3 regions of the Streptomyces sp. NPDC002580 genome follow, and region 2 is predicted to be linked to each of the others. Evidence: predicted binding sites of a transcription regulator. Region 2 holds the regulator's gene; each other region holds the start of a gene.

Evidence for each region. The regulator HrcA, encoded in region 2, represses chaperone genes, less so after heat shock. The targets are predictions, from matches to a motif close to TTNGCACTCNGNNNNNCNGAGTGCNAA.
Region 1: the regulator HrcA is predicted to act here: its motif matches at 6,807-6,833, upstream of groL (chaperonin GroEL).
Region 3: the regulator HrcA is predicted to act here: its motif matches at 6,625-6,651, upstream of groES (co-chaperone GroES).

What each region holds. Positions count from the first base shown of each region.
Region 1 is NZ_JBIAQZ010000005.1:419,338-429,146, forward strand. It holds gene ACFYW7_RS18535 (PTS transporter subunit EIIC) at 1-147, shown strand, start outside; gene ACFYW7_RS18540 (hypothetical protein) at 182-769, shown strand; gene ACFYW7_RS18545 (hypothetical protein) at 861-1,061, opposite strand; gene ACFYW7_RS18550 (hypothetical protein) at 1,058-1,294, opposite strand; gene ACFYW7_RS18555 (helix-turn-helix domain-containing protein) at 1,410-2,249, shown strand; gene ACFYW7_RS18560 (DUF397 domain-containing protein) at 2,233-2,439, shown strand; gene ACFYW7_RS18565 (hypothetical protein) at 2,661-3,548, shown strand; gene ACFYW7_RS18570 (NADH:flavin oxidoreductase) at 3,630-4,757, opposite strand; gene groL (chaperonin GroEL) at 5,056-6,681, opposite strand; gene ACFYW7_RS18580 (cold-shock protein) at 7,106-7,309, opposite strand; gene ACFYW7_RS18585 (MoaD/ThiS family protein) at 7,762-8,037, opposite strand; gene thrC (threonine synthase) at 8,034-9,332, opposite strand; SAM riboswitch class I at 9,348-9,515, opposite strand; gene ACFYW7_RS18595 (glucosyl-3-phosphoglycerate synthase) at 9,721-9,809, shown strand, end outside.
Region 2 is NZ_JBIAQZ010000001.1:540,678-550,486, forward strand. It holds gene hemW (radical SAM family heme chaperone HemW) at 1-330, shown strand, start outside; gene ACFYW7_RS02285 (hypothetical protein) at 357-1,634, shown strand; gene ACFYW7_RS02290 (DUF3097 domain-containing protein) at 1,618-2,424, opposite strand; gene ACFYW7_RS02295 (MBL fold metallo-hydrolase) at 2,456-3,196, opposite strand; gene hrcA (heat-inducible transcriptional repressor HrcA) at 3,375-4,391, shown strand; gene dnaJ (molecular chaperone DnaJ) at 4,392-5,525, shown strand; gene ACFYW7_RS02310 (nitronate monooxygenase) at 5,637-6,731, shown strand; gene ACFYW7_RS02315 (16S rRNA (uracil(1498)-N(3))-methyltransferase) at 6,728-7,477, shown strand; gene ACFYW7_RS02320 (VOC family protein) at 7,510-7,902, shown strand; gene ACFYW7_RS02325 (hypothetical protein) at 8,047-8,607, shown strand; gene ACFYW7_RS02330 (S41 family peptidase) at 8,681-9,809, shown strand, end outside.
Region 3 is NZ_JBIAQZ010000011.1:311,912-321,720, forward strand. It holds gene ACFYW7_RS31370 (RNA polymerase sigma factor) at 2-1,222, shown strand; gene ACFYW7_RS31375 (cell wall-binding repeat-containing protein) at 1,400-3,445, shown strand; gene ACFYW7_RS31380 (methyltransferase domain-containing protein) at 3,423-4,616, opposite strand; gene ACFYW7_RS31385 (polysaccharide deacetylase family protein) at 4,773-5,660, shown strand; gene ACFYW7_RS31390 (polysaccharide deacetylase family protein) at 5,741-6,493, shown strand; gene groES (co-chaperone GroES) at 6,796-7,104, shown strand; gene groL (chaperonin GroEL) at 7,264-8,895, shown strand; gene ACFYW7_RS31405 (hypothetical protein) at 9,548-9,809, shown strand, end outside.

The DNA.
Region 1 (9,809 bases), on a different contig from region 2:
CTGTCCGGCAACCGGGGCCTCGCCCTCACCGCGGCGATCTACGCGGGCGGTCTGTTCACGGGGTACGCCGTCGGGTTCACGGCCACCTACTTCTTCGGCCTCCGCGGCCGTTCCCCGGTCCGCGCGGCGGAACCGGCCGCCGTGTAGCCGGACTGTCGGTGGCGCGTGCGAGGCTGGTGTCATGAACCACGCACAGCTGACCGCCCTCGGCCGCGCCCTGCGGCTGCTCGGGGAGCACGGCGAATCCCTGAACGCCGACACCCCCGACGCCAAGCTGCACGAGGTCAAGGCGGACCTGAAGCGGGCGCTGGACCTGCTCGACGAGACGGTGACGACGGCGGCGCCGACCACCCGCTGCTCCGAGCACCCGAACGGCCCGGTGGACGAGAGCGCCCCGGACCGCTGCCTGCTGTGCGAGACGCGCCGCCGCACGGCCCGCCGCACCGAGGTCAACGACGCGTACGCGCACGGCCGGACGCCCTCCCCGGACGAGCTCCCCGACCGCGCCATGTCGCGGTACGGCGTCCGGGGCGACCGGCCCATGCCCCAGCAGCGCTGGCTCCCGGAAGTCTGGACCGGCCAGGAGTGGCACCTCTGCGGCACGCCCCGCCGCGACCGCCAGGAAGCCGAGCGCTACCTCGCCGCCGAGCGCAGGACCCCCCGGCCCGGCATGGCCTACCGCCTGGTCCACGAGTTCACCGACTACGAGGTGCTCCGCATCTGGGGCACGCCGGTCAAGGTCGACATCGAACCGATGGGGAACCTGTAGGCGACCCGGCCCGCACGGGAGCGCGCCCGCCCGAGGACACCGGCGTCGGCCGCCGAGCCCGCGCCGCCCGGGTCGCTCACCGGTCACCCGGTCACGGCAGGCGTCCCTCCGCGTTGAGCCTCCGCACCCTGGCCCGCAGCACCTCGCCCGGCGGCGCCTCCCCGAGCGCGTCGGGAGGACAGTCCCACTCGCGTCCCCCTCCGGGCGGCCTCAGTTGCACGTAGCCTCCCTCGCGGCCCATCACCTGGCCGAGCCGTCCGTCCCGTACGTCGACGGCGTACTCCTCGCTCATGCCTCGCCACCGCCCTCGCCGGTGCCGCACGCGCGCAGTACGGCGGTCAGCCTCTGGGCGGTGCCCACGTTGCAGCGGCCGAGCGCGACCAGGGCGAACGGCTCGCCGCTCGCGCCGGTCACCGGATCGACCCCCAGTGACGGCAGCACCACCCCGACCCCGGTCAGGGCCGCCCGCAGCTCCGCCACGATCTCCTCCGTCGGCCGCACCCGGTTGTTCGACGTCATGCCCATCGCACCGATCCCTCCACGTTGAGTGTTCGCTTTCACCACCCAGCGTGACCACTACCCCTCTAGCCTGGGAAGGGACGGCGGTCCAACAACCCCTCCTGTTGGACAAGGAGTTGCCATGCCCGGATCCAAGGACCTCGACCCGTCCTCCTCACCGCGCGCCATGATCGGCGCCGAGCTGCGGCACGCCCGCGAGAACGCGGGCCTGAGCCAGTCCGAACTGGGCGAACCGCTCTTCGTCAGCGGTTCGTTCATCGGCCAACTGGAGTCGGGGACGCGGCGGTTGCAGCTTGAGTACGCCGTCCGGATAGACGAGATCCTGGGGGCGAACGGGTTCTTCGAGCGCAATTGCAGGGCGCTGGCCAGGTCCAGGTACCCGGACCACTTCGTGGAGGCGGCGGAGGCGGAGGCGGTTGCCACGGCGATCAGGGAGTTCGCGCCGACGCTGGTCCCCGGGCTGTTGCAGTCGAAGGAGTACGCGCAGGCGATGTTTCGCAGGGGACGTCCAACGGCAAAGACGCAGGTCATCGACGAGTTGGTCGCGGCCCGGCTCGACCGCGCGCGTTTGCTCGACGATCCAACAACGCCGTTGTTGTGGGTGATTCTTGACGAGGCGGTACTACGCCGGAAGGTCGGCGAGGGGCCGGTCATGGCCTCGGCCCTGCGCCACATCACCGGCCTGGCCGAGAGGCACCGAGTGATCGTGCAGGTACTGCCGTTCACGGCGGGAGCACACATGGCCATGGAGGGTTCCCTCAAGCTGATGGCTTTCGACAGTGCGCCGCCGCTCGCCTACTTGCAGGGCCTGGGAACAGGCCGGCTGGAGGACGACCCGGCGACTGTCGCCCACCACGACCTGACCTTCCATCTCCTCGCGGCCAACGCGCTCTCACCGCAAGAATCACTGGCCCTGATCTGCTCGGTAGCAGAGGATTACGCGCATGAGGAACAGCCGTGAATACGACCTGAGCCACGCCACCTGGCACAAGTCCACCTACAGCGGAGCAAGCGGCGGCGACTGCCTGGAGGTCGCCGAAGGTCACCCCACGCTCGTCCCCGTCCGGGACTCCAAGAACCCCGAAGGGCCCCGACTCACGTTCCGGGCCCGGGCGTGGGCGGCCTTCCTCGAAGGGGTCAAGGCCCGGTAACCCCAGGTCCGAAGCTCAAGTACCGAACTCCGAGCGGTCTTTGCAAGGAATGGGCGGTGGGCCCAACCCACCCGCCCACCCTTGCGAGTTGACTTGCCGCGATCGACTTGCCACGCACAGTCACCAGGCTCTAGCGTGCGCAAAGAACGAACAACCCCCGCCAGGTGCGCCAACACCTGCGGGGGTCTGACCAGCGAGATCCGACGAATGAGGTCGATCCCATGGCTGACGCCAACTTTAGTGCTGTGCCTCGCTCCACGCACGCCTTCCCCCACCCGATGGCCAATCCCGGCTACGGAAAGCGCAGCGCACCAGGGCAACGCCCCCGCGCGAGCGACGACTTCGCACACCTCCCGCCCCGCGAGGCGGCGATCGCCGCGTACGTCGACCGTCTCCCGGACGGCGCCGACATCTCCGTGAAAACGCTGGCCAAGGAGCTGCCGTACGGACAGTGCGCGTTGCGTACCGCGCTCAACAACCTGACCCGGGCGGGTCACTTGCGCCGTGGACGCGAACACCTGGCCGGTTCGGGCAGCTCCCGCTGGGTCACCCGATCGTGGTTCACCCGAACGGCGCGCGACGACGGCTGGTGGGCGCTGTTCAGCCGCGGCGGCATCCCGGAAGAGCCCCCGGACCGGCGGTCCGCCCCGACCCGGTCCCGCGCCCACATCCTGCTGGCGGCGCTGGGCCGTACGACCCCCGCCCTGTCCCTGTCGGCCAGGGACTGCGCGGATCTCGCCCCCCTGCTCGCGGAGTGGTTCACGAGGGGCGCCACCGACGAACAGGTGGTCCGGGCCCTCACCGCGGGGCTCCCCGTTCCCGTCCACAGTCCGGCCGCCCTCGTACGCACCCGCCTGCGGGACAAACTCCCACCCGAGCCCGCGCCCGAGCCCGTGGGAGAAGCCCCGAGCCCGCCCGACCGCATGCTGGAGTGCGCGGAATGCCGCGCCCCGGGCAGTCCGGAAGCCCTGCCGGGCGGCTTCTGCGGACGGTGCAGCGGGAAGGCCGTTCCCTCCGGGACCGCTCCCCTGACGTCCACGACGGTCCGCGCCCACGCGGCCGAGATCCGCGCCGCGATGGCACACCGCCGCGAAAGGGCACCCGTGTGACGGCTCCCCGCACGGGTGCCGACACCTCGGCCGGGACGGCGTCCTGCGCCGTCCCGGCCGAGGGCGTCGATCCAGGGGACGTCAGCTGAGCGAGCCGAGCGCCGCCGCGTCGTACGGGGCCAGTTCGTCGAAACGGCCGGCGAGGACCTTCGCCGCCCACTCGGGGTCCTGGAGCAGCGCGCGGCCGATGGCGACCATGTCGAACTCGTCGCGCTCCAGGCGGTCGAGGAGATCGTCGATGCCGCGGACGGTGGAACCCTCGCCCTGGAAGGCCTTGATGAAGTCGCCGTTCAGGCCGACCGAGCCGACGGTGATGGTCGGCTTGCCGGTCAGCTTCTTCGTCCAGCCGGCGAGGTTGAGGTCGGAGCCGTCGAACTCGGGCAGCCAGTAGCGGCGCGTGGAGGCGTGGAAGGCGTCCACTCCGGCCGCGGCGAGCGGCGCGAGGATGGCCTCCAGCTCCTCCGGGGTCTCGGCGAGGCGGGCCTCGTAGGCCTGCTGCTTCCACTGCGAGTAGCGGAAGAGGATGGGGAACTCCGGGGAGACGGCGGCGCGCACGGCCGCGACGATCTCGGCCGCGAACTTCGCGCGGGCCACCGGGTCGCCGCCGTACGCGTCCTCGCGCCGGTTGGTGCCGGACCACAGGAACTGGTCGAGCAGGTAGCCGTGGGCGCCGTGCAGTTCGACTCCGTCGAAGCCGAGGCGCTCGGCGTCCACCGCCGCCTGGACGAACGCCCCGAGGACGTCGTCCAGGTCCTGCCGGGTCATGGCCTTGCCGGTGGCCTCGGCGCCCTCCTTGAAGATGCCGGACGGACCGACCGGCGGGGCGTCCGCGAACGGCGGCTGACCCGCCCTGCGCACCATGCCGATATGCCACAGCTGCGGCACGATCGTCCCGCCGGCCGCGTGCACGCCGTCGACGACCTTCGCCCAGCCCGCCAGCTGCTCCTCGCCGTGGAAGCGCGGAACGCGGTCGCTCTGGCCGGCCGAGTCGTGACCGACGTACGTGCCCTCGGTGACGATCAGGCCCACGCCCGCGGCGGCGCGGCGGGAGTAGTACCCGACCACGTCCTCACCCGGGACGCCGCCCGGGGAGAACTCGCGGGTCATCGGAGCCATCACGATCCGGTTCGGGACGGTGAGGCCGCCCAGGGCGACGGGCCGGGAAAGGATCTCGGCCGCGCGGGAGGCGGCGGACGCGGTGACACTCACGTGGGGGGCTCCTCGGGAGGGGGACGGTACACCGATAACGGTAGACCAGCTGGTATGTGCACACGCATGGAATGCATGTGAGTAGCACAACAGCCATGCCGCCCGCGCGCATTCCGCCCGTCCGGCACCACGTCATGTGATCCCCGCCACGCGAGGCGCGCGCCACCGGACCGGACCGCGCGGGTCGGCCGGCGACCGGCCCGCCCTCCGCGCCCTGTACCGGAAAAGCCCGAGGGCGGCACTCCCTGTCGCCAGGAAGTGCCGCCCTCGGTAAGGACGTTGATCAACCAGAGGTCGATCAGAAGTCCATGTCACCGCCCGGCATGCCGCCCGGAGCGCCGCCCGCGGCGGCCTTCTCCGGCTTGTCGGCGATGACGGCCTCGGTGGTCAGGAACAGCGCGGCGATGGAGGCGGCGTTCTGCAGGGCAGAGCGCGTCACCTTCGCCGGGTCGATGATGCCTTCGGCGATCATGTCGACGTACTCACCGGTCGCGGCGTTCAGGCCGTGGCCGACGGGCAGGTTGCGCACCTTCTCGACGATGACGCCACCCTCGAGACCACCGTTGACGGCGATCTGCTTGAGCGGGGCCTCCAGGGCGAGCCGCACGGCGTTCGCGCCGGTCGCCTCGTCACCCGTGAGCTCGAGCTTCTCGAAGACCGAGGAAGCCTGGAGCAGGGCCACGCCACCACCGGCGACGATGCCCTCCTCGACGGCCGCCTTCGCGTTGCGAACGGCGTCCTCGATGCGGTGCTTGCGCTCCTTAAGCTCGACCTCGGTGGCGGCACCGGCCTTGATGACGGCCACGCCGCCGGCCAGCTTCGCCAGGCGCTCCTGGAGCTTCTCGCGGTCGTAGTCCGAGTCCGAGTTCTCGATCTCGGCACGGATCTGGTTGACCCGGCCGGCGACCTGGTCGGCGGAGCCGGAGCCGTCGACGATCGTGGTCTCGTCCTTGGTGATGACGACCTTGCGGGCACGGCCCAGCAGGTCCAGACCCGCGTTCTCCAGCTTGAGGCCGACCTCCTCGGAGATGACCTCGCCGCCCGTGAGGATGGCGATGTCGCCGAGCATGGCCTTGCGGCGGTCACCGAAGCCCGGAGCCTTGACGGCGACGGACTTGAAGGTGCCACGGATCTTGTTGACGACCAGGGTCGACAGCGCCTCGCCCTCGACGTCCTCGGCGATGATCAGCAGCGGCTTGCCGCCCTGCATGACCTTCTCGAGGAGCGGGAGCAGGTCCTTGACGTTCGCGATCTTGGAGTTCGCGATCAGGATGTACGGGTCGTCGAGGACGGCCTCCATACGCTCCATGTCGGTGGCGAAGTACGCCGAGATGTAGCCCTTGTCGAAGCGCATACCCTCGGTGAGCTCCAGCTCCAGACCGAAGGTCTGGGACTCCTCGACGGTGATGACGCCTTCCTTGCCGACCTTGTCCATCGCCTCGGCGATGAGCTCGCCGATCTGGGTGTCGGCGGCGGAGATGGAGGCCGTGGAAGCGATCTGCTCCTTGGTCTCGACATCCTTCGCCTGCTCGAGCAGGGCACCGGAGACGGCCTCGACGGCCTTCTCGATACCGCGCTTGAGGGCCATCGGGTTGGCGCCGGCGGCGACGTTGCGCAGACCCTCGCGCACGAGCGCCTGGGCCAGCACGGTCGCCGTGGTCGTACCGTCACCGGCGACGTCGTCCGTCTTCTTGGCGACTTCCTTGACCAGCTCGGCGCCGATCTTCTCGTACGGGTCCTCGAGCTCGATCTCCTTGGCGATGGAAACACCATCGTTGGTGATCGTGGGCGCGCCCCACTTCTTCTCGAGGACGACGTTACGGCCCTTGGGGCCGAGGGTGACCTTGACGGCGTCGGCGAGCTGGTTCATCCCGCGCTCGAGACCGCGCCGTGCCTCCTCGTCGAACGCGATGATCTTGGCCATGTGAAGTGGTCCTCCCGGACGGGGTGGATTTCTCCGGATCGTGCCCGCGCCCGCGACGGACGGCCTGCAAGCCTTGTGGTTCCTTGCCCCACAGGCCCGCGGGCCTCACTGGCCCGATCCAAGTTCTGTCACTCTCACTGGGAGAGTGCTAACGCCAATGATTAGCACTCGACCCCTGCGAGTGCAAGCGCCTCTCACCAAAAACAGGCCTCCGGCCGGGCCTCGCAAGGGGCCGGGCGGGGGCGCTCGCGGGTGTTCGCGGGCGCACCGATGGGCGCGCGCGAGGCGGTCGGGAGACGGCCCGAGGGGCGCGGAGCCCCCGGATGGGCCGCCGGAGTCGGCCGGGGACGCACGAGGGGCCCGCATCCCTGGTGGGATGCGGGCCCCTCGGCGTGAGTGCGTCGGTGGCCGTTCGCGCCCGGATCTAGACGGCGAGTTTGACCATGTCCGCCTGCGGACCCTTCTGGCCCTGCGAGATTTCGAACTCCACTCGCTGACCCTCTTCAAGGGTGCGGTAGCCGTCCATCTGAATCGCGCTGTAGTGCACGAAGACGTCCGCACCACCGTCGACCGCGATGAAGCCGTACCCCTTCTCCGCGTTGAACCACTTGACGGTGCCCTGAGCCATGCCTAACTCCCCTATTACTGGCCCTTGCACAGATCCACACTTCGCGGATCCGGGTCAGACCTCACCCCCCCAAACGGTTGGGGGTGTGCGCCGGAACGCGTCGACCGCGGCTGAATGTATCTGCCCAACTGCCCTCTGCAACAGGTCAATCGGACGAGAATTCTGGGCATGGCCGATCAATGACATGCGGAGAATACGTAAGGATCCGGGGCAAGTCGGGCCCCGCAAATGCCATGAACTGCCCAAAAAGACGGGCCAGTTTGGCTACTTCTTGTCGGCTGCGGAACGACTACTCATATGCGTCCGGCATGAAACCAACATCCAAAGCGAAGTGGCTTCCCCAACTGTAGCGCGCTCAATCATGCAGAATTGCCCCCTCCGTTTCTCTCACGGAGGGGGCAATTCGATGAACTCAGCGTGTTCGGCATTACCGAGGGTAACGAACGGAGCGGTCAGCCTCCGGCGACGGCCGGAATGATCGAGACGCCCACACCGTCCGGCGTCGCCGTCTGAAGGCCCTGCTCGAACCGGACGTCGTCGTCGTTGACGTACACGTTGACGAAGCGGCGCAGCTTGCCCTGGTCGTCCAGGACGCGCGCGGCGATGCCCGTGTGGTTGCTCTCCAGGTCGGCGATGACCTCGGCGAGGGTCGTTCCCTCGGCGCTCACCTCGGCGGCGCCCCCGGTGTAGGTGCGCAGGATGGTGGGGATGCGGACGTTGACGCTCATGATGCGAGGCCAGCCTCTCGGAAGGAGTCGAGGTTCGGGCGGATGGTCGCGGTCAGCCCGGTGTCCGAGGCCACCGCGTCCAGGGTCTTGAGGCCGTCACCGGTGTTCAGCACGACCGTGGTGAGGGTCGGGTCGAGGAGGCCGTTCTCGATCAACTTGCGGGTGACGCCCACGGTCACCCCGCCGGCCGTCTCCGCGAAGATGCCCTCGGTGCGCGCGAGCAGCTTGATCGCGTCGACGATCTGCTCGTCGTTCACGTCCTCCACCGCTCCGCCGGTGCGCCGCGCGATGTCGAGCACGTACGGCCCGTCCGCGGGGTTGCCGATGGCGAGCGACTTGGCGATGGTGTCCGGCTTCTGCGGCCGTACGACGTCGTGACCGGCCTTGTAGGCGACGGAGACCGGGGAGCAGCCCTCGGCCTGGGCGCCGAAGATCTTGTACGGCCGGTCCTCGACGAGCCCGAGCTCGATCAGCTCCTGGAGCCCCTTGTCGATCTTCGTGAGCTGGGAGCCGGAGGCGATCGGCACGACGAGCTGGTCGGGGAGCTTCCAGCCGAGCTGCTCGCAGATCTCGTACGCCAGCGTCTTGGAGCCCTCGGCGTAGTACGGCCGCAGGTTGACGTTGACGAAGCCCCAGCCCTCGCCGGCCGGGTCGCCGATCAGCTCGGAGCAGAAGCGGTTCACGGCGTCGTAGTTGCCCTCGATGCCGACGAGCTCGCCGCCGTAGACCGCGGCCATGACGACCTTGCCCTGCTCCAGGTCGTGCGGGATGAACACGCAGGAGCGGAAACCGGCGCGGGCCGCCGCGGCGCCCACGGCGCCGGCGAGGTTGCCGGTGGAGGAGCAGGAGAGGGTGGTGAAGCCGAAGACGCGGGCCGCTTCGATGGCCTGGGCGACCACGCGGTCCTTGAAGGAGTGCGTCGGGTTGCCGGAGTCGTCCTTGACGAAGAGCCTGCCGGCGTCGACGCCGAGCTCGCGGGCCAGGTTGTCGGCCTGGACGAGCTTGGTCCAACCGGGGTTGATGTTCGGCTTGTCGGCCACGTCCGCGGGGACGGGCAGGAGGGGCGCGTAGCGCCAGATGTTCGTGGGTCCCGCTTCGATGCGCTTGCGGAGTTCCTCGGTCTCGTAGGCCGAGAAGTCGTAGGCGATCTCCAGCGGGCCGAAACACTCCTCGCAGGCGAAGACCGGGCCTAGCGGGACACGGTGCCCGCACTCGCGGCAGGAAAGCGCCGCGGCCGGGCCGAGGTCCACCGCGTCGGCGGAGTTCGTGGTACTTGCAACTGTCTGCGCAGCCATGGAGGCGAGGCCCTTTCCTCATCTTCCCCACGGCGCACTTCGCCGTGAGACGGACTTGGCACCTTCCCGAGCCGGGAGCCTCGCTACCTGACCGACGTCGATCCGACGTCGAGCGGTACGAGACCGGCTGGAGGGTTGCCGGGGCTTCATCGGGCCGTATCCCTCTGCCCCTCTGGATGAGCGGTATTTGATTGTTGAACTGTTGAACCTGGCACGGACCGACGATCCAGGACATGCGATGGTCATCCGCGTTGTTCAAGACTGTAACCGAAGGCCAGGACAGTTGAGATAGTCGTCCGAACCGCGAGACGACGCCCATCGATCCGCCGCTGGCCGCAGCGGGCACGCCGATGAGAGCGTGTGATCAGACAGTGAGGAGCCGCAGACGGTGCTGAATGAAGTCGAAAACTGGCTGAGCACACGCTCCTGGTCCCTGACCGACCGCCCGCTCCACAAGCTCATGGCGGCGAAACGCGT
Region 2 (9,809 bases):
CCCGGCGCGCACAGTCACGTCGGCGGCGTTCGCTGGTGGAACGTGAAACATCCGGGGGCGTACGCGGCGGCGCTGGCCTCGGGCCGCTCCCCGGGGGCCGGGCGCGAACTCCTCTCCGGCGAGGACCGCCGGGTCGAGCGCATCCTCCTCGAACTGCGGCTGCGCGAGGGCTGCCCGCTCTCGCTGCTCCGCCCGGCCGGACTCTCGGCCTCCCGCCGCGCCCTGTCCGAGGGACTCCTCGAAACCGGCCCCTACGACGAGGGCCGCGCCGTGCTCACGCTGCGCGGACGGCTGCTGGCGGACGCGGTGGTCCGGGACCTGGTGGACTGAACGCCTGTTCGCTACCGTCCGGCACCATGATCTCCAGTGGACGGCCCGACGAGGACGCGACCGTTGTGCGCTACGGAAAGCGGCAGTTGCTCCAGGTGCTGCCGTTCGTGGTGGTGCTCATCGGGAGTAGCGCGATGGGACTCTGGAGCGCCGTCCATGGGACGGCGTCCAGCTGGATGGCGCTGCTGTTGGGCATCATGGGGGTGACACTCCTCGTCTCCGCCTGGCGGGCCCGCCGCTGGATCACCGTCTTCGACTCCACCGGGTTCTGGTGGATGCGGGGCAAGGAGATCGCGCTGATCCGCTGGGACTCGCTGGCCGGGGCGGGGATCTACTGGGCGCGCGGGAGCAAAAGCGTCGTCTTCACGGTCGAGCTGTGTCCGAAGGGCGAGATCGACCGTGATGATCCGCTGCTGTGGAAGTTCGTCCGCGACACGGACCCGATCCGGCCGGACCTGCCCCGGCTCAGGTACCGCATCGACGTCCGTGGCTCCGACAAGCTGTACGAGAAGGCCCTGAGACAGTGGGCGCCCGACCTGTGGTTCGGACGCAAGGAGCAGCCGTACTCGTACCCGGGCCAGCAGGATCGCCAGGGGCACCGGGACCGGTTGGCCGGACGGACCGGCCCGGCGGCGGACGCCGCGTCCGACGCGCTGGTGCTCGACACCGTCGAGATCGGGGATTCGGTCGTCGTCCATCGTGGCGGCGTACTGGTCCGCCGCCGTCTGGCCGCGGCGTCGGTCATGGTCGCGGCCTGCGCGTGGGCCGCGTGGGCGCTCGTCCCCGAGCACGGGCACGGGGTGGGTGCCGTGGTGCGCGACGGCCTCGCCGCCGCCCTCGTGCTGTTGACCTCCTGGGCCCTCGTGACGATCGCCCGGGGTGTGGGATACATCTGGAACCAGCGGGTCACGATGGACGCCGCCGGTGTCCACGTCAGCCGGCGCGGGCGGTCCGCGACCGTGCCGTGGGAGTCGCTGACCGGCGTCGGCATCCATGGCACATCGGCCCTCCACACCCTCGAACTCTGTCCGAAGGACGAGATCGACCGCGACGACCCGATGCTGTGGATCTTCGTGCGCGACAGCGAGCCGGCGCAGCCGGGGCGACCCCGGCTGCGCCACCGCGTCTCCGTCCGGCCCGGCAGCGCCCGGCACGCCGTGGCGGCGGGCTGCCGGCGCTGGGCGCCCGACCTCTGGTTCGGCGCGCAGCGGATGCCGCCGGGCTACGAAGGGACCCCCGACGTGAAGGGCCACCGCCGCCGGACCCGGGAGGCCGCCGCCCCGGCCGTCACTCCGGCGCAGTGACGAAGTCGATCAGTTCCTCCACCCGGCCCAGCAGCTCCGGCTCCAGGTCCTTGTAGGAGCGCACCCGGGACAGGATGTGCTGCCAGGCCGCGCCGGTGTTCTCCGGCCAGCCCAGGGCCCGGCACACGCCCGTCTTCCAGTCCTGACCGCGCGGGACCCTCGGCCAGCCCGCAATACCCACGGAGGACGGCTTCACGGCCTCCCAGACGTCGATGTACGGGTGGCCGAGCACCAGGGCGTGCTCGCTCGTGACCGCCCCGGCGATCCGGGACTCCTTCGAACCCGGCACCAGATGGTCGACCAGGACGCCGAGCCGGGCGTCCGGGCCCGGGTCGAACGCGGCGACGATCGCCGGGAGGTCGTCGACGCCCTCCAGGTACTCCACGACGACGCCCTCGATCCGCAGGTCGTCGCCCCACACCCGCTCGACCAGTTCGGCGTCGTGGCGGCCCTCCACGTAGATGCGTCCGGCCCGCGCGACCCGGGCGCGGGCACCGGGCACGGACATCGAGCCGGACGCCGTGCGGCCGGGGCGTACGGGCGCGCCGGCGGCCGGGCGCACCAGGGTCACCACCCTGCCCTCCAGCAGGAAGCCACGCGGTTCCAGCGGGAACACCCGGTGCTTGCCGAAGCGGTCCTCCAGGGTCACCGTGCCCGCCTCGCAGCGGATCACCGCGCCGCAGAAGCCGGTGCCGGGCTCCTCCACCACCAGACCCCGGTCCGCCGGGACCTCGGGCACGGGCTCGGGCTTCTTCCACGGCGGGGTCAGGTCCGGAGAGTACTGGCGCATTCGGATGACGATAGGAGAAACCCGGCGGCGCTCACCGCGACACGCCGGAACCCGGCACGCCGAAACGCGCGGCCAGGGCGTCCCGCTGGGACCGTACGAACCCGGCGTCCACGACCGCGCCGTGACCCGGCACGTACACCGCGTCCTCGCCGCCCAGGTCCAGCAGCCGGTCGAGGGCCGCGGGCCAGCGCGAGGGCACGGCGTCGGGCCCCGCCTGGGGCTCGCCGGACTCCTCGACGAGGTCGCCGCAGAACACCACCGTCGGATCACCCGGCACCACGACCACCAGGTCATGGGCGGTATGGCCGTCCCCCGTCCGCACCAGCAGGACCTCGACGCCGCCGGGCAGCTCCAGGCGCCGCGTCCCCCGGACGAACCCCCCAGGGCGCACGAGGGCGTCGGCCGCCTCCTCCGCCGCCCCGGGGTCCAGCCCGTTGCGCACCGCGTCCGCGCACAGCTCGCCGCGGCCCCTCTCGTACATCTCGGCCGAGCCGTCCGCGACGAGGATCTCCGCGCCCGCGAACGCCGCCGCGCCGAAGACGTGGTCGAAATGGGGGTGGGTGAGCGCGACAAGCGTCACACGGTGCCCGACGAGGGCCTGCGCCTCCCGGCGCAGCCGCGCGCCCTCCGCGAGGCTCGATCCCGCGTCGATCAGCAGGGCCGCGCCCTCGCCGACGACGAGCCCGACGGTGCAGTCCCAGTCCGGAAGCCGCCGCCGTCCGACCCGGTCCGCCACCCTTTCCCACTCCAGCTCTTCCCAAGTCAGCCTCATGCGGCGACGCTAGCGGTGACCGGGTGCCACTCCACCACGGCGCAGGCCCGCCCTTGCCGGGGTCGTGCCGCACCGCCGTACACTGAACCGGGGAACGTTGGCACTCGTGTGCGCTGAGTGCCAGACGAAAGCCACGAAGGCCACGAAGACCACCGAGTCGACTCTGGAGGTGTGCGCGATGCTCAGTGAACGCAGGCTCGAGGTGCTGCGCGCCATCGTCCAGGACTATGTGGGCACCGAGGAACCGGTCGGTTCCAAGGCGCTCACCGAACGGCACCGCCTGGGCGTCTCGCCGGCGACCGTCCGCAACGACATGGCGGCCCTGGAGGACGAGGGCTACATCGCCCAGCCGCACACCAGTGCAGGGCGCATCCCCACGGACAAGGGATACCGGCTCTTCGTCGACAGACTCGCGGGCGTCAAGCCGATGACCGCGCCCGAGCGGCGGGCCATCCAGAACTTCCTGGACGGTGCCGTCGACCTCGACGACGTCGTCGGGCGGACCGTGCGGCTGCTCGCGCAGCTCACCCGCCAGGTCGCCGTCGTGCAGTACCCCTCGCTGACCCGCTCGACCGTGCGCCATGTGGAGCTGCTGTCACTCGCCCCCGCGCGGGTGATGCTCGTGCTGATCACGGACACCGGCCGGGTCGAGCAACGCATGATCAACTGCCCGGCGCCGTTCGGTGAGACGTCCCTCGCCGATCTGCGGGCCCGGCTCAACAGCCGGGTCGCGGGACGCCCCTTCGCGGACGTGCCGCAGCTCGTGCAGGACCTCCCGGACGCCTTCGAGGCGGAGGACCGGGGTACGGTCTCGACAGTGGTCTCCACCCTGCTGGAGACACTCGTCGAGGAGACCGAGGAGCGGCTGATGATCGGCGGTACCGCCAATCTCACCCGTTTCGGACATGACTTCCCTCTCACCATCCGGCCGGTGCTCGAAGCGCTGGAGGAGCAGGTTGTGCTCCTCAAGTTGCTTGGAGAGGCCGGGGATTCGAGCATGACCGTGCGAATCGGGCACGAGAACGCGTATGAGGGACTCAACTCCACGTCCGTGGTCTCGGTCGGCTACGGTTCGGGCGGCGAGGCAGTAGCCAAACTCGGCGTGGTCGGCCCGACCCGCATGGATTACCCGGGAACGATGGGAGCGGTACGAGCGGTGGCACGGTACGTCGGACAGATCCTGGCGGAGTCCTGAGTGGCCACGGACTACTACGCCGTTCTCGGCGTGCGCCGCGACGCGTCCCAGGACGAGATCAAGAAGGCGTTCCGGAGGCTCGCACGCGAGCTGCATCCGGACGTCAATCCCGATCCGAAGACGCAGGAGCGATTCAAAGAGATCAACGCCGCCTACGAGGTGTTGTCGGACCCGCAGAAGAAGCAGGTCTACGACCTCGGCGGTGACCCGCTGTCCCAGCAGGGCGGCGCCGCCGGAGGCTTCGGCGCGGGCGGCTTCGGGAACTTCTCGGACATCATGGACGCCTTCTTCGGCACGGCGTCGCAGCGCGGACCGCGCTCGCGCACCCGCCGGGGCCAGGACGCCATGATCCGGCTGGAGATCGAGCTGGACGAGGCGGCCTTCGGCACCACGAAGGACATCCAGGTCGACACGGCCGTCGTCTGCGCCACCTGCAGCGGCGAGGGTGCCGCCCCCGGCACCACCGCGCAGACCTGTGACATGTGCCGCGGTCGCGGCGAGGTGTCCCAGGTGACGCGGTCCTTCCTCGGCCAGGTCATGACCTCGCGGCCGTGTCCGCAGTGCCAGGGCTTCGGCACCGTGGTCCCGACCCCGTGCCACGAGTGCGCGGGCGACGGCCGGGTCCGGTCCCGTCGCACCCTCACGGTCAAGATCCCGGCCGGTGTGGACAACGGCACCCGGATCCAGCTCGCGGGCGAGGGCGAGGTCGGCCCCGGCGGCGGCCCCGCCGGCGACCTGTACGTCGAGATCCACGAGCTGCCGCACTCGACCTTCCAGCGGCGCGGCGACGACCTGCACTGCACGGTCACCCTCCCGATGACCGCGGCGGCCCTCGGCACGAAGGTGCCGCTGGAGACGCTCGACGGCATGGAGGAGGTCGACATCCGTCCGGGCACGCAGTCCGGCCAGTCGATCCCGCTGCACGGCCGGGGCGTCACCCACCTGCGGGGCGGCGGACGCGGCGACCTCATCGTGCACGTCGAGGTCACCACGCCGACCAAGCTCGACCCGGAGATGGAGCGGCTCCTGCGCGAGCTCGCCATACTGCGCGGCGAGGAGCGGCCCACCGGTCAGTTCCAGCCCGGTCAGCAGGGGCTCTTCTCCCGGCTGAAGGACGCCTTCAACGGCCGTTGACCCAAGCGCGGCACGGGGTGGGATGCCACCCCGTGCCCGCCGGTCGCGGCGGCCCGTGCCGGGCGGACGGCCGGATTCGGACTTGCCCTGGGGACGTGACAACATGCCGTCATGTCCTCCGCACTGACCGATCTCTTCCCTCACCCGATCGTGCAGGCCCCCATGGCGGGCGGCGTCTCCGTCCCGCAGCTCGCGGCCGCGGTGTCCGATGCGGGCGGGCTCGGATTCCTCGCCGCCGGGTACAAGACCGCCGACGGCATGTACCAGGAGATCAAGCAGCTTCGCGGACTGACCGGCCGTCCTTTCGGCGTCAACCTGTTCATGCCGCAGCCCGAGCACGCGGACGCCGCCACGGTCGAGGTGTACGCCTGCCAGCTCGCGGGTGAGGCCGCCTGGTACGAGGTCGAGCTCGGCGACCGGGACAGCGGACGTGACGACGGCTACGACGCCAAACTCGCCGTCCTCCTCGACAACCCGGTGGCGGCGGTGTCCTTCCACTTCGGCGTGCCGAGCCAGGACGTGCTCGACTCCCTGCGCCGCGCCGGCACCCTCACCCTGGTCACCGCGACCACAGCCGCGGAGGCACTCGCCGTGCAGCGGGCCGGCGCCGACGCGGTCATCGTGCAGGGCATCGAGGCCGGCGGCCACCAGGGCACCCACCGCGACAACCCGGAGACGGACGGCACGGGCATCGGCCTGCTCTCCCTGGTCGCGCAGGTCCGCGAGGCCGTGGGGATCCCGATCGTCGCGGCCGGCGGCATCATGCGCGGCAGCCAGATCGCCGCCGTGCTCGCCGAGGGAGCGAACGCCGCCCAGCTCGGCACCGCGTTCCTCGCCACCCCCGAGTCCGGCGCGCACGCCGTGCACAAGCAGGCGCTGACCGACCCCCTGTTCGTCCGCACGGAACTCACGCGCGCGTTCTCCGGGCGTCCGGGGCGCGGGCTGGCCAACCGCTTCATGCGCGAGCACGGTCCGTACGCCCCCGCCGCCTACCCCGAGGTCCACCACCTCACCGTGCCGCTGCGCAAGGCGGCCGCCAAGGCGGGCGACGCGCAGGGCATGGCGCTGTGGGCGGGACAGGGGCACCGCATGGCACGCGAGCTGCCCGCCGGGCAGCTCGTGGAGGTACTGAACGCCGAGATCGCCGCCGCGCGGACAGCGTTGTCGGCGGCCGAGGAGATCCCGGAAGAGGGAGCGGCCCGATGACAGCACCGGTGTTCCTGGTCGAGCACTTCGACGCGGGCGGCGGCGGACGTTACGTCCTCGACGGCCCCGAGGGACGGCACGCCGTCTCCGTGAAACGGCTGCGGGCCGGCGAGGACGTCGTACTCACCGACGGCGCCGGCCGCTGGGCGGACTGCGTGGTCCTCGACACCGAGGGCAAGGACCGGCTGATCGTGAAGATGGACACGGTGGCCGAGGAACCGGCCGAGGAGCCCCGCATCACGGTCGTCCAGGCACTGCCCAAGGGCGACCGGGGCGAACTGGCCGTCGAGACCATGACCGAGACCGGCGTCGACGCCGTCGTCCCCTGGGCGGCCTCCCGTTGCATCACGCAGTGGAAGGGCGAGAGGGGCCTGAAGGCTCTCGCCAAGTGGCGCGCCACCGCCCGGGAATCCGGCAAGCAGTCCCGCCGGGTGCGCTTCCCGGAGGTCGCGGACGCGATGACGACCAAGCAGGTTGCCGCACTTCTCGCCAAAGCCGACCTCGCCGCCGTGCTCCACGAGGACACCGAGGCCGGCACCGAGCCGTTCGCGACGGCGGCCCTGCCCGGCTCCGGTGAGATCGTCCTGGTGGTCGGCCCCGAGGGGGGGATCTCCCCCGAAGAGGTCGCCCTCTTCACCGCGGCGGGGGCGAAGACGTTCCACCTGGGGCGTACGGTGCTGCGTACGTCGACGGCGGGGACCGTGGCCACGGCACTGCTGCTGGCCCGCACCGGCCGCTGGTCCTGACCCCCACCGTCCGCACATCCAGCAGGGAACCCATGGAACTCGCCCAGGTACGGCTGCTCGTCTCCGACTTCCCCGCCTGCTACCGCTTCTACTCGGAGGTCCTCGGCCTCAAGCCCCAGTCGGGCGCCGCCGAGGGCCCGTACGAGAAGTTCAGTCCCGTCACGGGGTCCGCCGGCATCGCCCTCCAGGACCGCGCCATGATGACCGGGATCCTGGGCGAGATCGGCGACGAGGTGGCCGGGCACCGCTCGCTGGTCGTGCTGCGGGTGGACGACCTCGACACCTACTGCGAGCAGGTCGTCTCGCGCGGCGCGACCCTGGTGCACGGCCCGGCGCCCATGACCGAACGCATGCGCGTCGCCCACCTCAAGGACCCCGAGGGGAACCTCGTGGAACTCCAGGAGTGGCTCCTGCTGCTGGGCTGACCGGCGGCCCCCGGCCCGGCGGGCCGGGGGACGGGGAACCTCCCCCGTGACCCGGGGGAGAGGGGCAACTCCTTCGGGTGGTTGTGCCCCCGATGGCCGCATGCGGTCTACCGCGCCGCGCCGCGCGGTGGCACGCTGCCGTCCATGGGGGCATTGAGGCGGATCAGGCGCCGGGCGGTGCGCGAGCGGGTGCTGACGGCACTCGGGCTGGCCGCGGCCGGTGTGTTCGCGGTGACCGGGTGCGAGCCCGGTGACGGCCTCAGCGCCGCCACCGTGGCCTACACGACCGACCAGACGGCGACCAAGCAGCTCGAACGGCAGCACGTGGACGTCAGTTGGCTCACCTGCACCGCGAACTACGGCGGCGCCGACAAGGCCCCCACCCCCGGCAGGTCACGCTCGCCGAGCGAGAACACCGTGGTGTCCGTCGACTGCCGGGGCCAGACCGAGGACGGACGGGACATCACCGTCAAGGGCAAGGTCACCCGCGCGGTCAGCGGTGCCTGCGTACGCGGCGACCTGCGCGCCACCGTCGGCGGGAAGCAGTGGTTCCACGTGAGCGGTCTGGGCAACTGCGACACCACCACCCCGCCGGCCACCTACCGACCCCCGGACGGACAGCCCGACCCGACCGTCACCGTCACCGTCACGAAGACGATGTGGTGCAAGGGCGACCCCACCTGCTGGCCCGCACAGGGCAAGTGACCTGCCGGGCCGTACGAGGTTCAAGTGATCCGAACCTCTGTCGGGGCGTCCACGGGCTGCGTAGGGTGACCGGGTGACAGAGTCCGCAGCCTCCGCGTATCTCCGGTTCCCGCACCTGCACGGCGAGTTGGTCGTCTTCACGGCCGAGGACGACATCTGGGCCGCCGCCCTCGACGGCGGCGGCCGCGCCTGGCGGGTCAGCGCCGACGACGTACCGGTGAACCATCCGCGCATCTCCCCGGACGGCACGACCGTGGCCTGGACGTCCACGCGTGACGGAGCCCCCGAGGTCCACGTCGCCGCCCTGGACGGCGGGCCCGCCAGACGGCTGACGTACTGGGGCAGTTCGAAGACCCAGGTGCGCGGCTGGACCCCCGACGGACAGGTGCTCGCGCTCAGCACCCAGGGCCAGGCCAGCCTGCGCCGCACCTGGGCACGGTCCGTCCCGCTCGACGGCGGCCCCGCCACGACCCTGCCGTACGGCCCCGTCGGCGACGTCGCCCACGGCGCGCCCGGCGTCGTCCTGCTGTCCGCCCCGATGGGCCGCGAGGCCGCCTGGTGGAAGCGCTACCGGGGCGGGACGGCGGGCAAGCTGTGGATCGACCGGGACGGCCGGGGCGAGTTCGTCCGGCTGCACGAGGACGTCGACGGAAACCTCGAACACCCCCTCTGGGTGGGCGAACGGATCGCCTTCCTGTCCGACCACGAGGACGTCGGGGCCCTGTACTCCTCCCTCGCCGACGGATCCGACCTGCGCCGCCACACGCCCCTCGACCACTTCTACGCCCGCCACGCGGCCACCGACGGCACCCGCGTCGTGTACGCCTCCGCCGGTGAACTGTGGCTCCTCGACGACCTCGACGGCGCCGAGCCGCGCCGCCTCGACATCCGGCTCGGCGGCCAGCGCGTCGACCAGCAGCCGCACCCCGTCAGCGCCGCGCGCTGGTTCTCCGCCGCCGCGCCCGACCACACCGGACGCGGCAGCGCCGTCTCCGTGCGCGGCGCCGTCCACTGGGTCACCCACCGCTCCGGCCCGGCCCGCGCGCTCGCCACCACCCAGGGCGTCCGCGCCCGGCTGCCCCACACCTTCCGTGCCGAGGGTGAGGAGCACGTGGTGTGGGTGACGGACGCGGAGGGCGACGACGCCCTCGAGTTCGCCCCCGCCACCGGCGTCGCCCCCGGGGCCACCCCGCGACGGCTCG
Region 3 (9,809 bases), on a different contig from region 2:
CATCTTCCGGATCGAGTCGCCCCGCGTCATCGCGGCCGTCGCCCGTATCGTCCGTGACGTCGGCATCGCCGAGGAACTCGCCCAGGACGCCCTGGTCGCGGCGCTGGAGCAGTGGCCCCGGGACGGGGTTCCGGACAACCCGGGCGCCTGGCTGACGGCCACGGCCAAGCACCGGGCGATCGACCTCGTACGCCGTCGGGAGCGCTACGCGCGCAAGCTCACGGAGGTCGGGCGGGACCTCTCGCAGTCGGCGCCCCACCACCTCGACGAACCCGCCGACCCGGACGACATCGACGACGACCTGCTCCGCCTGGTGTTCACCGCCTGCCACCCCGTGCTGTCCGCCGAGGCCCGCATCGCGCTCACCCTGCGGCTGCTCGGCGGCCTGACGACCCCCGAGATCGCCCGCGCCTTCCTCGTCCCCGAGGCGACCGTCGCCCAGCGCATCGTGCGGGCCAAGCGGACACTCGCGACGAAGGGCGTCGCCTTCGAGGTCCCCTACGGTCCCGAGCGCGAGGCCCGGCTCGGATCCGTCCTGGAGGTCATCTACCTCGTCTTCAACGAGGGGTACGCGGCCACGGCCGGCGACGACCTGCTCCGTCCGGGACTGTGCGAGGACGCGCTCCGGCTGGCCCGGGTGCTCGCCGAGCTGATGCCCAAGGAACCCGAGGTGCACGCCCTCGCCGCGTTGCTGGAACTCCAGGAGTCCCGGGCGGCGGCCCGTACCGGACCCGGCGGCGAGCCCGTCCTGCTCAAGGACCAGAACCGCCGCCGCTGGAACCGGATGCTCATCCGCCGGGGCTTCACCGCGCTGGACCGGGCGGGCGCCGTCGCCGTCGGCGGCCCGGGGCCGTACGTCCTCCAGGCCGCCATCGCCGCCTGCCACGCGCAGGCCTACACCTACGAGGACACGGACTGGCCGCGGATCGCCACCCTGTACGGCCTGCTGGCGGCCCGCACACCGTCCCCGGTGGTCGAGCTGAACCGCGCCGTGGCCGTCTCGATGACGGAAGGGCCCGGCCCCGCCCTGGAGATCGTGGACGCCCTCGTCGGCGAACCCGCCCTGCGCGACTACCACCTGCTGCCCAGCGTGCGCGGTGACCTGCTCGCACGGCTGGGGCGTACGCCCGAGGCCCGTGCGGAGTTCGAGCGGGCGGCCTCGCTGGCGCGCAACGAGCGGGAGCGGGAGCTGCTGACGGCACGGGCGCGCGAGTGCCGCTGACCCGCCGTTCAGCGGCCCGGTGGGAAGCGCTCTCGTAACTCTGTTCCCCTTGGTCACTTCACGAACTACAGTGACCCGGCTGCCATGACGCGACTGTGAGCCTCCGGGGGAGAGGCACCGGCCCGGCGAGTGAGCGGCGATTCCGACGTTTCTGATCCATGGGGGGTCAATTTGAGCATGTTCAAGCGCCGCGGCGGTGCGGCGCTCGCGACCGCGGTGGCCATCACCGCGGCCACCCTGGCGACGGCCCCGGGTGCCGTCGCCGACGAAGCCGGGCCCTGGCCGGGCACCGAGGGCAAGATCCTCGTGGACGGCCCGCTCCTGATCGATCCCGCCACGGGCAAGGCCACCCCGGTTCCCAACCAGTCGGGGTGGGATGCCGCCTGGGCACCGGACGGCAGCCGGCTCGTCAGCACCTGGAGCCAGATCTCGAGCATCAGGCCGAGCGGTTCCACGCAGATCACCCTGCCCTGGGCGACAGGGGTCCGGTCCAGCGCCGCGTACGAGGATCTGACCTTCGGCTGGGGCGGGCGCTACGTCGTCTTCTCGACCGGCGGCCAGCTCGCCTACGGCCCCTCCGACGCCTCGTGGGCGCCCGAGCCACTGCTGACGGCCACCCAGGAGCCGTCCACCGTCTGTGACACCGACCCGACCGTGAGCACGACCGGGCTCGTGGCGTTCGAGCGGCGCAAGAACTACGGCTGCTACGACAACGACGGCGTCTGGGTCTACGACTCGACGGCGAAGACGGTCAAGCGGGTGCTGACCGACGCCGCGCAGCCCGCCTACTCACCGGACGGCACCAAGCTGGCGTTCGTCCGGCACGTCGACGGCGGGATGTCGCAGGTCTTCACGGCGAACGCGGACGGCACGAACGTCCAGCAGGTCACCACCGGCCCCCGGGGCTACGCGAACCCGTCCTGGTCGCCCACCGGCAAGCGGATCATCTTCGACGTGCACACCTCGGGCGACAGCTCCGACGTGCACACCATCGAGTACGTGGACCTGGCCACCGGTGAGCTGACCAAGGTGCCCGCCGACCCGGCCGGCAACTCCGGCTCCAACCCCAGCTGGCAGCCGCTGCGCAAGAACTCCACGGCACGGGTCTGGGGCGCCGACACCTACGCCACCAACACGGCCTCCTCGCGCTGGACCTGGAACACGGTCGGCGGGAGCGTGCCCGGCCTGATGGACGCCAAGGCCGCGGTGCTGATCAACCAGGACTCCGAGGCGTACTCGCTGACCGCGCCCGCGCTGGCCGGCAAGAAGCAGGGCCCCGTGCTGACGACCCCGAAGAGCGGGCTGTCCTCGGCGGCCAAGGCCGAGCTCAAGCGGGTGCTGAAGCCGGGTGCGAACGTCTACCTCATCGGCGGGACGTCCATCCTCAGCAGCTCGGTCTCCTCGCAGGTCTCCGCGCTCGGCTTCACGCCGAAGCGGCTGGCGGGGACGTCCCGTTACTCGACCTCGGTCGCCGTGGCGAAGTCCGTGACCAGCACGCCGAAGTACGTGTTCCTGGCCACCGGCACCGACTACCACTCGGCGCTCGCGGCGGCCGCCGCGGCCGGTGCCGACGGCACCGGAAGCGCGGGCGGTGTCGTCCTCAACGACGGCAACAAGCTGACCGACTCGGTGAAGGCGTACCTCAACAGCCTGAACCCGAACAACACCATGATCATCACGGTGGGTGCCTCGGCCAAGTACGCGCTGACGCACACGTACCTCTCCAAGTGGCCGTCGACGTACTCGTACTACCCGGTCACGGCGAGCGGCAACGAGGCCACCTCCGTGGCGGTCGCCAAGTTCTGGTGGAGCGCGCCGACCATGGCCGCCCTCGCCTACACGAACAGCTGGCGCGGCGGCGTGTCGGCGGCCGGGGCGATGAACGTCTTCGGACCCGTCCTGTGGACCTCGCGCGACACCCTGTCGAGCGAGGCCAAGGGCTATCTGCTGCGGGAGTCCGCGAGCACGCAGACCGTGGTCGGCTTCGGCGGCACCGCGTCGATCGCGGCGGGCGCGCTGGACACGGCGGGCAGCTCGATCGCCGCGAGCAGCAGCCAGTTCGTGTACCACCCGTACTACAACGGCCAGGTGCCCGCGAGTTCGCCGCAGAGCGCCTTCACGCTCCGCGCGGACGGCGGTCAGGCCGCGACGGAGGCCGTGAGGTCGGGCCCGGTCGGCGCCGAGCCGAACCTGGCCCCCCTCAAGACGGTCCACCACCAGTAGGCGGTGTCGCGGGCGCCCCCACCAGCATGGTCGGGGCGCCCGCCACCCGGGTCAGGAACACGGTCGCGGAGTTGGGCCCCTGCGGCTTCACCTTCCGCCGCAGCTCCTCCGGTTCGACGGCCGACCCGCGCTTCTTCACGGTCAGGACACCGACCTCCCGCTCGCGCAGCAGCGCCTTCAGCTTCTTCAGGTTGAAGGGCAGCCGATCGGTGATCTCGTACGCGGTGGCGTACGGCGTGGGCCGCAGTTCGTCCGCGGTGATGTAGGCGATCGTCTCGTCGACGAGCCCGCCGTCCAGTTCCTCGGCCACCTCGGCGACGAGGTGGGCGCGGATGGCTGCGCCGTCCGGCTCGTACAGATAGCGCCCGACCGCCCGCACCGCCGGATCGGGCAGTCCGCGTCCGCGCAGTTCGCGCGGGCCCGGCAGCAGGGTGGCGCGCACCAGGCCCGGCTCGGTGCCGAACCACAGGACGGCCTCCTTCACGTCTCCGCCGTCCGAGATCCACTCGGCCTCCGCCTCGGCGGGGACCGCCTCGTGCGGGATGCCGGGAGCGATCTTCAGCGCGGCGACGGGAGCCTGCGCGGCCGCCCCGACCGCCCAGGAAAGCGGCGGCGAGTACGCCTCCGGGTCGAAGATCCGGCCGCGGCCGCCGCGGCGCGCCGGGTCCACGAACACCGCGTCGTACGAAGAGGTGTCCACCTCGGTGACGTCCGTCTCGCGCACCTCGATCAGGTCCGTGAGTCCGAGCGCGTCGGCGTTCGCGCGGGCGGCGGCGGCCGTGAGCGGATCACGGTCGACGGCGAGGACGCGGATCCCGGCGCGGGCCAGCGCGATGGCGTCGCCGCCGATGCCGCAGCACAGGTCGGCGACGGAGCGGATTCCCAGCGAGCGCAGCCGCTCGGCGCGGTACGCCGCGACGCTCGTCCGGGTGGACTGCTCGACCCCGTTCGGCGTGAAGAACATCCGCCCGGCGTCCTCGGCCCCGAACTTCACCGCCGCCCGCTGCCGCAGCCGCGCCTGTCCGAGGGCCGCCGAGACGAGTTCGGCGGGGTGCTCGCGGCGCAGCCGGGTGGCGACGGCCAGTTCCCGTGCCGGTTCGGTGTCGCGGACCTCTTCGAGCAGGGCGCGGCCCTCGGCGGTGAGGAGGGGGGCGAAGGAGACGTCGTTCACCCGGCCATTGTGGGCCAGTCGGTGGACGGTGTGCTTCAGGAGGCGGTGTCGGGGCCGCCGCGGGGCGGTGACCTGGGAGGATCCGGCCCCATGGGACCCGTACGACAAAATGATAAAAGCGGCGCAAACGGGGCCGGTGCGCGCTGGGGAGTGGGCATGATCGCCCTCGGCCTCCTCGTCTCCGGCTGCGCCGAGACCGGCTCGGGTACCGCTTCGGGCTCCGGTGCCGACGCCGCCAGGCCGGCCCACGGCCGGCGGGCCGGGCTCCAGGCGCCGCCGGCCCGCGCCCTCGACGCGTACGCCACCCGGCTGCGCGCCGCGCAGGCCCGTCGTGTCGCCGCCGCCAGGCGCTGGGGACTGGCCGAGGTGCCGCTGACGCCCCCGCCGCCGCCCGCCGACAAGCCGGTGATCAAGGCCCGCAAGGGATTCGAGGTGGACGGCCAGAAGGAGCTGGGGCTGCCGCCGGTCTTCACGACCGTCCCCACGAAGGACAAGGTCGTCTTCCTCACCATCGACGACGGCGAGGAGAAGGACCCCGCGTTCCTGCGGATGATGAGCGATCTGAAGATCCCGTACACCGCCTTCCTCAGCGACTACCTGGTCGACGACGACTACGGGTACTTCCGGAGGATGCGCGACCGCGGCATCACCCTCAACAACCACACGCTGCACCACCCCTATCTGCCGGCGCTCTCCTACGCGCGGCAGAAGCACGAGATCTGCGGCATGCAGGCGGTGATGAAGAGACAGTTCGGCAAGCGCCCGACCCTCTTCCGCCCGCCCTACGGCAACTACGACCAGGACACCCTGCGCGCCGCCAAGTCCTGCGGCATCGAGTACGCGCCCATCTGGAACGAGGAGGTCTTCGTCGACCACTGGGAGTACCGCGAGGAGGACCGGGACCTGCACCCCGGCGACATCGTCCTCACCCACTTCCGGGGCCGCGAGGACTGGAAGGGCACCATGACCGACATGATCCGCCGCTTCCTGCGGACGGTTACGGGCAAGGGATACGCGGTCGCGCGCCTGGAGGACTACCTGTGAGGGCCGGGAGCAGGGCCGGGACCGGGGCCGAGGGCAGGGCCACGGCCGGGGTGGCGCGGCGGGGGTGGGGGGCGGCGGCGGTGAGAGCGCGCGTGCCGGTCGCCGGGCTGCTCGCGGCGGTGCTGCTCAGCGGCTGCGCCCAGTCCGTCGACCCCATCGAACGGCTCGGCAAGAAGGCGGCCCAGCGGGTGCGTCCGCAGGAGCCGGCGTACCGCCGCTGGGGCCTGGCCGCCCCGCTGGCCGCGCCGCCCGAGGTGCCCGCCCGGACCACCGCGCGCACCGCGGGCCCGGGGTTGCCCTCCGTCGTGGACCACGTGCGCACCCGCGACAAGGTGGTCTTCCTGACCTACGACGACGGGGCGGAGCGCGATCCGCGGTTCCTCGACCTGGTCCGCGAACTGCGGCTGCCGGTCAGCGTGTTCCTCACCGACCGGGTCGTCGGGCCGGGGTACGGACACCTCGCCCGGCTGCGGGCGGTCGGCGCGGCGATCCAGAACCACACCCTCGACCACGCCGCCCTGCGCGGCCTGCCCTACGTCGGCCAGCGCGCCGAGATCTGCGGACAGCAGGACAAGCTCCGGCAGCGCTTCGGCGTGCGGCCCCGGCTGCTGCGTCCCCCCTACGGCAGATACGACGGCACCACCCTGCGCGCCGCCGCCGACTGCGGGGTCACCGCCGTCGTCCTCGGCCGGGCGGTGGACGCGCGCCCGCTCAGGCCGGGCGACATCCTGCGCGGATTCGGCGAACCCGACCTCGCGGACGCCACGGTCCGGCTGCTCCGGCGCATCCAGGCGGAGGGACTCACCCCGGCCCGGCTGGAGAACTACCTCTAGGCCCTGTGGTCACCTTCCCGCCTGCCCCGCGACGGCGGGACCCAGGTCCCGCCGGAGGCTTCCGGGGGCGCCGGGCCGGTGCGGTCGGGCACCCTTCCGGCACGTTTCCGTCCCACGCCACGCCGACGCCTTTGGCACTCCGCTTGACCGAGTGCTAATCGCGGTCATAGTCTCAGGTCTGGCACTCCCCCCTGGAGAGTGCCAACAGCGACAGGCAGGTCCGGCACCCGCGACGACGGATCCACCTGGTCGCCACCCCAGACAGTTAACCCCGTGAGATCTCCGAAGGGGGAGGTCGGATCGTGACGACCACCAGCTCCAAGGTTGCCATCAAGCCGCTCGAGGACCGCATTGTGGTCCAGCCGCTCGACGCCGAGCAGACCACGGCCTCTGGCCTGGTCATCCCGGACACCGCCAAGGAGAAGCCCCAGGAGGGCGTCGTCCTGGCCGTGGGCCCGGGCCGCATCGAGGACGGCAAGCGTGTCGAGCTCGACGTCGCCGTCGGCGACATCGTCCTCTACAGCAAGTACGGCGGCACCGAGGTGAAGTACAACGGCGAGGAGTACCTCGTCCTCTCCGCTCGCGACGTGCTCGCGATCATCGAGAAGTAATTCACCCGGTATAGGGAGTTCGGGGTCATTCCCCGGACAACCCCGCACCGAGCATTGCAGTGAACTGCGCCCCTGGCCCCCGCTACTTTCGATGAACCGGGCGCTGGGGGCGCCGTTCGTTTTATCTCCCGAGTTTTCCGAGAGGGCTGAACCGCTCCCATGGCGAAGATCCTGAAGTTCGACGAGGACGCCCGTCGCGCCCTTGAGCGCGGCGTCAACAAGCTTGCCGACACGGTGAAGGTGACGATCGGTCCCAAGGGCCGCAACGTCGTCATCGACAAGAAGTTCGGCGCCCCCACCATCACCAACGACGGTGTGACCATCGCCCGTGAGGTCGAGCTCGACGACCCGTACGAGAACCTCGGCGCCCAGCTGGTGAAGGAGGTGGCGACCAAGACCAACGACATCGCGGGTGACGGTACGACCACCGCCACCGTGCTGGCCCAGGCGCTCGTACGCGAAGGCCTGCGCAACGTCGCGGCCGGCGCGTCGCCCGCCCTCCTGAAGAAGGGCATCGACGCCGCGGTCAAGGCCGTGTGCGACGAGCTCCTCGCGACGGCCCGCCCGATCGACGACAAGTCCGACATCGCGGCCGTGGCCGGGCTCTCCGCCCAGGACAGCCAGGTCGGCGAGCTCATCGCCGAGGCGATGGACAAGGTCGGCAAGGACGGTGTCATCACCGTCGAGGAGTCCAACACCTTCGGTCTGGAGCTGGACTTCACCGAGGGCATGGCCTTCGACAAGGGCTACCTGTCCCCGTACATGGTGTCCGACCAGGAGCGTATGGAGGCCGTCCTCGACGACCCGTACATCCTCATCCACCAGGGCAAGATCAGCTCCATCCAGGACCTGCTGCCGCTGCTGGAGAAGGTCATCCAGGCGAACGCCTCCAAGCCGCTCCTGATCATCGCCGAGGACGTCGAGGGCGAAGCCCTGTCGACCCTGGTCGTGAACAAGATCCGCGGCACGTTCAACGCCGTCGCCGTGAAGGCCCCCGGCTTCGGTGACCGCCGCAAGGCCATGCTCGGCGACATCGCCACCCTCACCGGTGGTCAGGTCATCGCCGAGGAGGTCGGCCTCAAGCTCGACCAGGTCGGCCTGGACGTGCTGGGCAGCGCCCGCCGCGTGACCGTCACCAAGGACGACACCACCATCGTCGACGGTGCCGGCAGCTCCGACGAGGTCGTCGGCCGCGTCAACCAGATCAAGGCCGAGATCGAGAACACCGACTCCGACTGGGACCGCGAGAAGCTCCAGGAGCGCCTCGCGAAGCTGGCCGGCGGCGTGTGCGTGATCAAGGTCGGCGCCGCCACCGAGGTGGAGCTCAAGGAGAAGAAGCACCGTCTGGAGGACGCCATCTCCGCGACCCGCGCCGCGGTCGAGGAGGGCATCGTCTCCGGTGGTGGCTCCGCGCTCGTCCACGCCGTGAAGGTCCTCGAGGGCAACCTCGGCAAGACCGGCGACGAGGCCACGGGTGTCGCGGTCGTCCGCAAGGCCGCCGTCGAGCCGCTGCGCTGGATCGCCGAGAACGCCGGCCTGGAGGGTTACGTCATCACCTCCAAGGTCGCCGAGCTCGACAAGGGCCAGGGCTTCAACGCCGCGACCGGCGAGTACGGCGACCTGGTCAAGGCCGGCGTCATCGACCCGGTCAAGGTCACCCGCTCCGCCCTGGAGAACGCCGCCTCCATCGCCTCCCTGCTCCTCACGACCGAGACCCTGGTCGTCGAGAAGCCGGCCGAGGACGAGGGCGACGCCGGTCACAGCCACGGCGGCCACGGCCACTCGCACTGACGCAGTCCGGGAACTCCCACGGGCCGCACGTCAGCCGCCGGCACCCCTCCCGGGTGACACCGACGGCCGACCCGGGCCCGACCACTTCGCCCCGCCGCATCGCGGCGGGGCGAAGTGCTGTCTTGAGGACCTCGGGGGTCGGTCCGTCGGGCGGCGGGTGACATCGGACGCGTCGGTACTCCTGGAGGAACAGCGCGAGGTTCTGCCGGGCGGCGAGGTGCCGATCACCCAGTCCCTGGCCTCGGCGAACTCCGCCTCGCGTACCGCCATTCGTCGGTGGAGAGCGAGGCATGGGCGGAAGCCGTGCCGACGGAGCGGTCGCGCACCGTTTTGACCGGTCCTGTAACGAGCGGGCCACAGGACCGCATGTGTCCGGTATTCCGCAGTGATCACCCGTGCCTCTGTGTCACCATCAACCTTCATTTGTCATAGGAAGGTTGGGCGTATGGCGGGGTGGACCAATGATCACAAGATCAAGATCATTGTCGGTGTTGTCGGGGCTCTGGCTGTGATCATCGCTGCGGTCATCACTGGTCTCATGAAGTCGGACAGCACCAGCGTGGACCAGAAGACCGGCAGAGACGGCACGGTCTGCGTCCAGTCGAAATGCTAGGCAATGGGAATCATGCGGGGATGGCGAAGTGTGGTCCGCGTGTCGGCGCTCGTGGCGCTGTCCGTGCTCGCGGTCGCCTCGTGCAAGGACACCACGATCAATCAGAAGGCGGACGGCGATGCCAACGCCTGCGTCCAGGGGTCCACTTGCTCCGGGAATGACGACTCGGACGCCTCGGACGACCCGTCGGCCGGGAGTTCCTCCGCGCCAGAGTCGGACGCGTCCGCCGGGAGTTCGGGGGAGCGAGGCGGCACCGACGAGGGCGGCGCGGACTCCGGCGACGGGCCGAGCGGTGACGGGC